Regions from separate parts of the Planococcus sp. S3-L1 genome, predicted to be linked through region 2. Evidence: riboswitches for the same ligand, from Rfam matches in the RefSeq annotation. Region 2 holds a riboswitch; each other region holds the start of a gene.
The links. A riboswitch is a leader RNA that binds a small molecule or an ion and turns the genes downstream of it on or off. The one in region 2 is predicted to bind S-adenosylmethionine.

Region 1 (2,268 bases), on a different contig from region 2:
GCAATCGCCGTGACCGTAATGCCGGATATCAATGCCGGTTTTGATTCCGGCAATAAAACTTTCCAAATGATGGTGCCGGTTGTTGCACCCATTGAACGAGCCGCCTCGATCACACCTTTATCAATTTCTTTTAGCGCAATTAGCACCATTCGTGCATAAAATGGAGCTGAACCAATGATTAATGCCGGTAAAGCCGCATTCGGTCCGCGAATCGATCCCATCAAGAACAAAGTGACAGGAATCAATAAAATGATCAAGATGATAAAAGGAATTGACCGGAAAATATTGACGAATGCGCCAGTCAGCCAATTAACGAGTTTGTTTGCCCACAATTGTTTCGGTGCTGTTAAGAACAAGATAATACCAAGTGCTAAACCAATAACAAATGTAAATACAGTTGATAATGCGGTCATGTAAAGTGTTTCAAGAGTAGCTTCCCACATGCTGTCCCACTTTACGTTTGGAAATAATGATTCAATCATTGTCCATCACCTCCGCTTGAATATCTTCTGAGCGAAGAAATACCAGTGCTTCTTCAATTTCTGCTTGAGACCCTTTAAGCTGTAAGATTAAGGTGCCGTATGCGCCACGCTGCGTATGCGAGATATTGCCTTGAACAATATTCACTTCCACGGCATGACTGCGAATCAATTTAGTTAAAATGGGTTGTTCGGTTTGATCGCCAACAAAAACCAATTTCACCAATTCGCCAGTTGGGTATAATTCCCGCAGGTTTTTGATGGTTTCCTGTGAATCTCCACTGTCGGCTACTTGCGCAACAAAGCGTTTCGTGATTGCCTCTTTCGGTGATTGGAATACATGTAAAACGTCGCCAAGTTCTACAACTCGTCCGCCTTCCATTACAGCCACACGGTGGCAAATTTTCCGGATGACGTGCATTTCATGAGTAATCAATACAATTGTCAATCCCAATCGCTTATTGATGTCTACTAACAAGTCAAGAATGGCATCTGTTGTTTCTGGATCGAGTGCTGATGTCGCTTCGTCACACAACAAGACTTCTGGGTCATTTGCTAATGCCCGGGCAATACCGACGCGTTGTTTTTGTCCTCCTGATAGCTCAGAAGGATAGGCGTTTTCACGACCCGTCAATCCGACTAATTCAATTAACTCCTGTACACGATTTCCGCGTTGTGCTTTTGCCACTCCGGCAATTTCTAGCGGAAATTCAATATTTTCTCTCACTGTACGAGACCATAGTAGATTAAAATGTTGGAAAATCATACTGACTTTCTGACGTGCCTTGCGTAATTCTCCGCCTTTAATCGCTGTGATAATTTGTCCATTAATCTCTACAGTTCCTGACGTTGGCTTTTCTAACCCATTCAACAATCGGATTAAGGTACTTTTACCTGCTCCACTATAACCAATAATACCGAATATCTCTCCATCAGAAATGGATAAGTCCACTTGATCCACAGCTGTTAAAATTGCCTTGCCTGTATCGAATTTTTTTGTCACTTGCTTTAACTCAATCATTCTTCCAACACTCCTAAATCTTAAAAATAAAAAACCCTTCCGCGCATAACTGAGCAGAAGGGCAAACGTATAGTATACGGAAACCAATCTCTCATCGTCCAAAGCTTTCGCTTTGTGTGATTTGGCACCATTTCATTTTCATGACGGTTGCCGGGCTTCATAGGGCACTTCCCTCCACCACTCGTAATAAGAGTTTTGATATAAAATTTTCGGAAAACTTAAGGACTGTATTCTATTTGACTCTTCGCTTGTTGTCTAGATTTCAGACAAGCAATTGGTTTTTTTATCAGAAGACTAATTTACCATGACCGACTGTATTCGTCAACAGGTTTTAACTTACTATACAAGTATGGCACTGATTGAAAAGCATAGATTTTCTCTTTTAGTTTGCCACCTTCTGTTATAAGTAAGCACGGTACACTCTCCACTTCGTAGAGATCCGCTATTTCTTGAACGTAATTTAAATTTGCTTTGCCCATTGGAAGATCCGGTAACAATTCGGTGACGACTGATAGCATCTTAGACGCAACCTGGCAAGTTCCACACATTGGCGCGTACAAATAATAAGCCGTTGATTTATTCGTATTCTTTTCTTTGATCCATTCTTTGTGCGTCCATTCATTCATTTTCTTCATCCCTCTGTTAATAGCTTATTTACCTGGATATTCGCTGTGATGAGCACATCCATCAATATCCGGAGTGGTGTTGCTGCAACTTCTTTATAATTTCGGTTAATGTAAAAATGACGAGCTTCAGGAAATTCACGCT
Region 2 (2,268 bases):
ATTATGATGTTCAGCTAGCCAATAGCGATTAAACCCCAATCGCTCCACATGCTGTGCCAACTCTACACTATTTTTAAAGGTCTGTGCTGTTTCTGCGCCTTCGTTTATTGGTGCTAAATCAAGCACCGCCAATGGGATATTTTCAAATTTCTTAATGTGCATAATTACGTTCACTCCTATTCTCTTCCATTGTAGCGATGTTTATCTGAACCGTCCCTTTTTTTGCTCAAGCACCGAAAAGCGTAAGCAGCCATGTAGATTCGACAGGCATAAGACGCTCTGGCGAAGTGGCGTGTTTTCAGCCACACAGCCGGAGTGGCTTATGACCCGAGAATCTGGCTGCTGGAGTCTGGACACCATGAAAAGTGAAAGTGCCTCGTCAGCTCTGACAGGCATAAGACAGACCAGCAGTGTGGCGTTCTTTGCCACGCAGCTGGGTTGACTTATGTCCCGAAGAGCTAGGCACTTGCAACTGGACACCGAAAAGCGCAAGCTGCCATGTAGATTCGACGGGCATAAGACGCTCTGGCGAAGTGGCGTGTTTTCAGCCACACAGCCGGAGTGGCTTATGTCCCGAGAATCTGGCTGCTGGAGTCTGGACAACATGAAAAGTGAAAGTGCCTCGTCAGCTCTGACAGGCATAAGACAGACCAGCAGTGTGGCGTTCTTTGCTACGCAGCTGGGTTGACTTATGTCCCGAAGAGCTAGGCACTTGCAACTGGACACCGAAAAGCGTAAGCAGCCATGTAGATTCGACAGGCCTAAAGAAATTTTTCTTTTCCCATCCTCCCTTTACTAGTCAAGCTAGTTGCCTACCCACTTCTTATATTTGCATTATTTAAAATTCAACACTTGCTTTCTGTCATTAATTGATTTATGATTAGGAACATCTAAACAGAAACACTAAACTTAATAAGATATTTCTTATCTAGAGAGACGGAGGGATTTGGCCCTGTGAAGTCTCAGCAACCAGTCTGATGAAGACTACGGTGCTAATTCCAATAGGCTTCTGCCTAACAGATGAGAAGAATGCATTTCCGGACAGGGGCTTTCTTCTTTATGAAGAAAAGCCCCTGTTTTCTTATTGAGAGGATGAGTAATATGACAAAACACAGCTTGGAAACTTTATTAGTTCAATTAGGCAATCACAGCGATCCCACAACAGGAGCCGTTAATCCGCCCATATACTTATCGACAGCCTACGAACATCAAGGACTTGGCCACTCAACTGGCTATGATTATACGCGCACGAAAAACCCGACTCGCTCTGTTCTGGAAGAAGGATTTGCAGAACTTGAAGGCGCAGATGCTGCATTTGCTTGCAGTTCTGGAATGGCAGCTATTCAACTCGTTTTGTCTCTTTTTCGTCCAGGTGATGAATTGTTACTACCGGAAGATATTTATGGTGGAACATACCGCCTATTAGATCACTTTGCATCAGCTTATAATATTCACCCCAACTACGCCGAGTTCAAAGATGTCCAAGACACAGAACAAAAAATAACCATTCATACACGTGCACTTTTTATTGAAACGCCCACCAATCCACTGATGCAAGAAATTGATCTCGTTGCTTATGCCGCATTGGCTAAAAAGCATAAGCTTCTATTAATCGTCGATAACACATTTTTAACGCCATTCTTTCAACAGCCCCTATTACTGGGTGCAGACATTGTTATCCATAGTGCGACGAAATATATTGGTGGTCATAATGATGTTTTAGCTGGACTTGTTGCCGCTAAAGGCGATCGCCTTTGCGAAAAACTGGCAACATTCCATAACTCGGTTGGTGCCGTTTTGTCCCCTTTTGACTCTTGGTTACTGGTTCGCGGATTAAAGACATTGCCTTTACGGATGCGACAGCATGACGCAAACGCGAAAACCATTGCTGAGTTTTTGTCTCAGCAGTCGTCTGTGTCTGATGTGTTGTACCCTGGAAAAGGCGGCATGTTGTCCTTCCGTTTGCAAAAAGAAGAATGGATAGCTCCTTTTCTTGAACACATTAAACTCATCACCTTTGCGGAAAGTCTTGGCGGTGTTGAAAGTTTTATTACTTACCCCGCCACCCAAACTCATGCAGACATGCCTTTTGAAGAACGGACGAAACGTGGCGTTTGCAATCGGTTATTGCGATTTTCAGTCGGGGTGGAACTTGCTGAAGATTTAATTGCTGACTTAGCACAAGCATTTTCAGAACTAAATAAGGAGGTAGTCGAATATGACCGATCGCATTGAAACGAAGTTTATTCACTCTACTGGAGTCGACCC
Region 3 (2,268 bases), on a different contig from region 2:
AGCAAAAAACTGAGTAGGTAAGTTTTGTAAGCGATTTGAAAAGTCCATAAAATTCTCCTCATTTTCGAAATAATTGCACATCTACTCCGAATCTTATAGAATTTAGATTAGCTTGTCTACTGGAGGAGAAAACATGAAAATTGCATGTGTTCAAATGGATATCATATTCGGAGAGCCCGAACAGAACTATCAGCAAGTCATAAATTATTTAACGGAGGCAGCCGCTAACGGAGCGGAGACAATTGTTTTGCCAGAAATGTGGAACACGGGATATGCACTGACTGAGCTTGGTACTTTAGCAGACAGCACTAACCAAACTGTAGAGCTACTGAAAAGTTTTGCGAAAGAACATGCTGTGAATATTGTCGGAGGTTCTGTTTCAACACAGAAGAATAACGGCTTTTATAATACGATGTATGTCGTTAATAAAAACGGTGAACTTGTTTTGGAATACGACAAAGCACATCGTTTTGGTTTAATGGATGAGCATATTCACCTTGAAGAAGGTGATACACTTGGGACGTTTAAACTGGACGGCACTGTTTATGGCGGAGTTATTTGCTATGACATTCGTTTTCCTGAATGGATTCGTGCACAAGCACTAAATGGAGCGAAACTGATCTTCGTATCAGCGGAATGGCCAGAAGCGCGAATTGACCACTGGCGTATTCTTTTACAAGCTCGTGCAATTGAAAATCAGTGCTTTATCGTTGCCGTGAATCGCGTCGGCAGCGATCCGAAAAATGTGTTTGGCGGCAGTACGATGGTCATAGCTCCTTGGGGAGAAGTTCGCTTGGATATGCAAAAAGACGAAGGCGTGGGGTATGTGGAAATCAATTTGGACGAAGTAGAGGAAGTCCGAAAACGGATTCCGGTCTTTGATGATCGTCGTGAAAAATTGTACGAAACATTTAAAATTTGATTGACACTCTGAATCTATGTCTGTAATATGAAATTCAATCTAATATACTAACTTATCAAGAGAGACCGAGGGGTAGGCCCTATGACGTCCGGCAACCCCCATTTGGGAAGGTGCCAAGTCCTGCGGAATGTAAATATTCCGGAAGATAAGTCGAGAAAATAAACTTTTCGATGCCTCTTTCTTGATGAAAGAGGCATCTTTTTGTTGCCAGGGGGAAGCTATGATACATATTGAGAACTTAACGAAAACGTACATAACGAAACACGGCACCGTTACTGGAGTAGATCAGGTTTCACTTGAAGTCAGAAAAGGTGAGATTTTTGGGATTGTTGGATATTCAGGAGCTGGTAAAAGTTCGCTGATTCGCTGCATCAACTTGCTGGAACGACCGAGCTCTGGCAGTGTCGTAGTCGATGGCAAAGACTTAACGAAGTTGAGCAGCAATCAATTAAGAAAAGCGAGATTGAAAATAGGTATGATTTTCCAACATTTTTATTTGATCAGCCAGAAGACGGTTTATGACAATATTGCTTTTGCACTTCGGGCAGCAGGTACACCTACGAAAGACATTAAAATCCGCGTAGAAGAGCTACTAGAAATGGTCGGCTTGTCAGATAAGCGGGATGTCTACCCTGCACAGTTGAGTGGAGGTCAAAAACAGCGAGTTGGTATCGCTCGAGCATTAGCAAACAACCCAGCAGTCTTGTTGTGTGACGAAGCGACATCCGCGCTCGACCCTAATACGACGTTATCTATATTGCGGTTATTAAAAGACATCAATCGCAAATTGAAAATTACAGTTGTACTAATTACGCATGAAATGAATGTAGTTAAGGAAATTTGCGATCGAATGGCGATCATGCAAGGCGGACGTGTCATTGAAGAAGGACAAGTTTACGATATTTTTGCAGATCCTCAAAAGGAGCTAACAAAAGAATTTATTTCTAGTGTCGTATCCTTTAATGTCCCAGTACATATTTTGAAAGAATTTAAAGGAACTTTAGTGAAAGTGCTGTTCAAAGGTGGCGTAGCAGGCGAAGGCGTCATTTCCGATATGCTGCAGAACTTTTCGGTAAAAGGCAACTTTTTGCACGGAGCTATCGAGTACATTCAAGAACGACCGCTTGGCGTCTTTATTATGGAGTTAAAAGGCGCTGAAATGGAAGTTATGGAGGCATTGAAGTATTTGGAAAACAGAGCAGCAATCGTGGAGGTGATATCGAGTGGAAATTGAATGGGGACGAATTATTGAATTATGGCCAGAAATACAAACAGCATTTTTCCAAACATTAATGATGATCGGCATCTCATTATCGGTATCATTGATTGTCGGTTTGCCGCTCGGA

Region 1: it holds a riboswitch for S-adenosylmethionine, as region 2 does, so the genes downstream of both, QMF37_RS10300 (methionine ABC transporter ATP-binding protein) here and QMF37_RS02365 (methionine biosynthesis PLP-dependent protein) in region 2, are expected to answer to the same signal.
Region 3: it holds a riboswitch for S-adenosylmethionine, as region 2 does, so the genes downstream of both, QMF37_RS00475 (methionine ABC transporter ATP-binding protein) here and QMF37_RS02365 (methionine biosynthesis PLP-dependent protein) in region 2, are expected to answer to the same signal.

Annotation. Positions count from the first base shown of each region.
Region 1 is NZ_JASISN010000009.1:50,337-52,604, forward strand. It holds gene QMF37_RS10295 (methionine ABC transporter permease) at 1-482, opposite strand, end outside; gene QMF37_RS10300 (methionine ABC transporter ATP-binding protein) at 475-1,500, opposite strand; SAM riboswitch class I at 1,589-1,693, opposite strand; gene QMF37_RS10305 (thioredoxin family protein) at 1,800-2,126, opposite strand; gene QMF37_RS10310 (ribonuclease M5) at 2,132-2,268, opposite strand, start outside.
Region 2 is NZ_JASISN010000002.1:55,138-57,405, reverse strand. It holds gene QMF37_RS02370 (LLM class flavin-dependent oxidoreductase) at 1-162, opposite strand, end outside; SAM riboswitch class I at 922-1,027, shown strand; gene QMF37_RS02365 (methionine biosynthesis PLP-dependent protein) at 1,102-2,235, shown strand; gene metC (cystathionine beta-lyase) at 2,219-2,268, shown strand, end outside.
Region 3 is NZ_JASISN010000001.1:98,062-100,329, forward strand. It holds gene QMF37_RS00465 (pyridoxal phosphate-dependent aminotransferase) at 1-48, opposite strand, end outside; gene QMF37_RS00470 (carbon-nitrogen family hydrolase) at 134-922, shown strand; SAM riboswitch class I at 972-1,074, shown strand; gene QMF37_RS00475 (methionine ABC transporter ATP-binding protein) at 1,143-2,156, shown strand; gene QMF37_RS00480 (methionine ABC transporter permease) at 2,146-2,268, shown strand, end outside.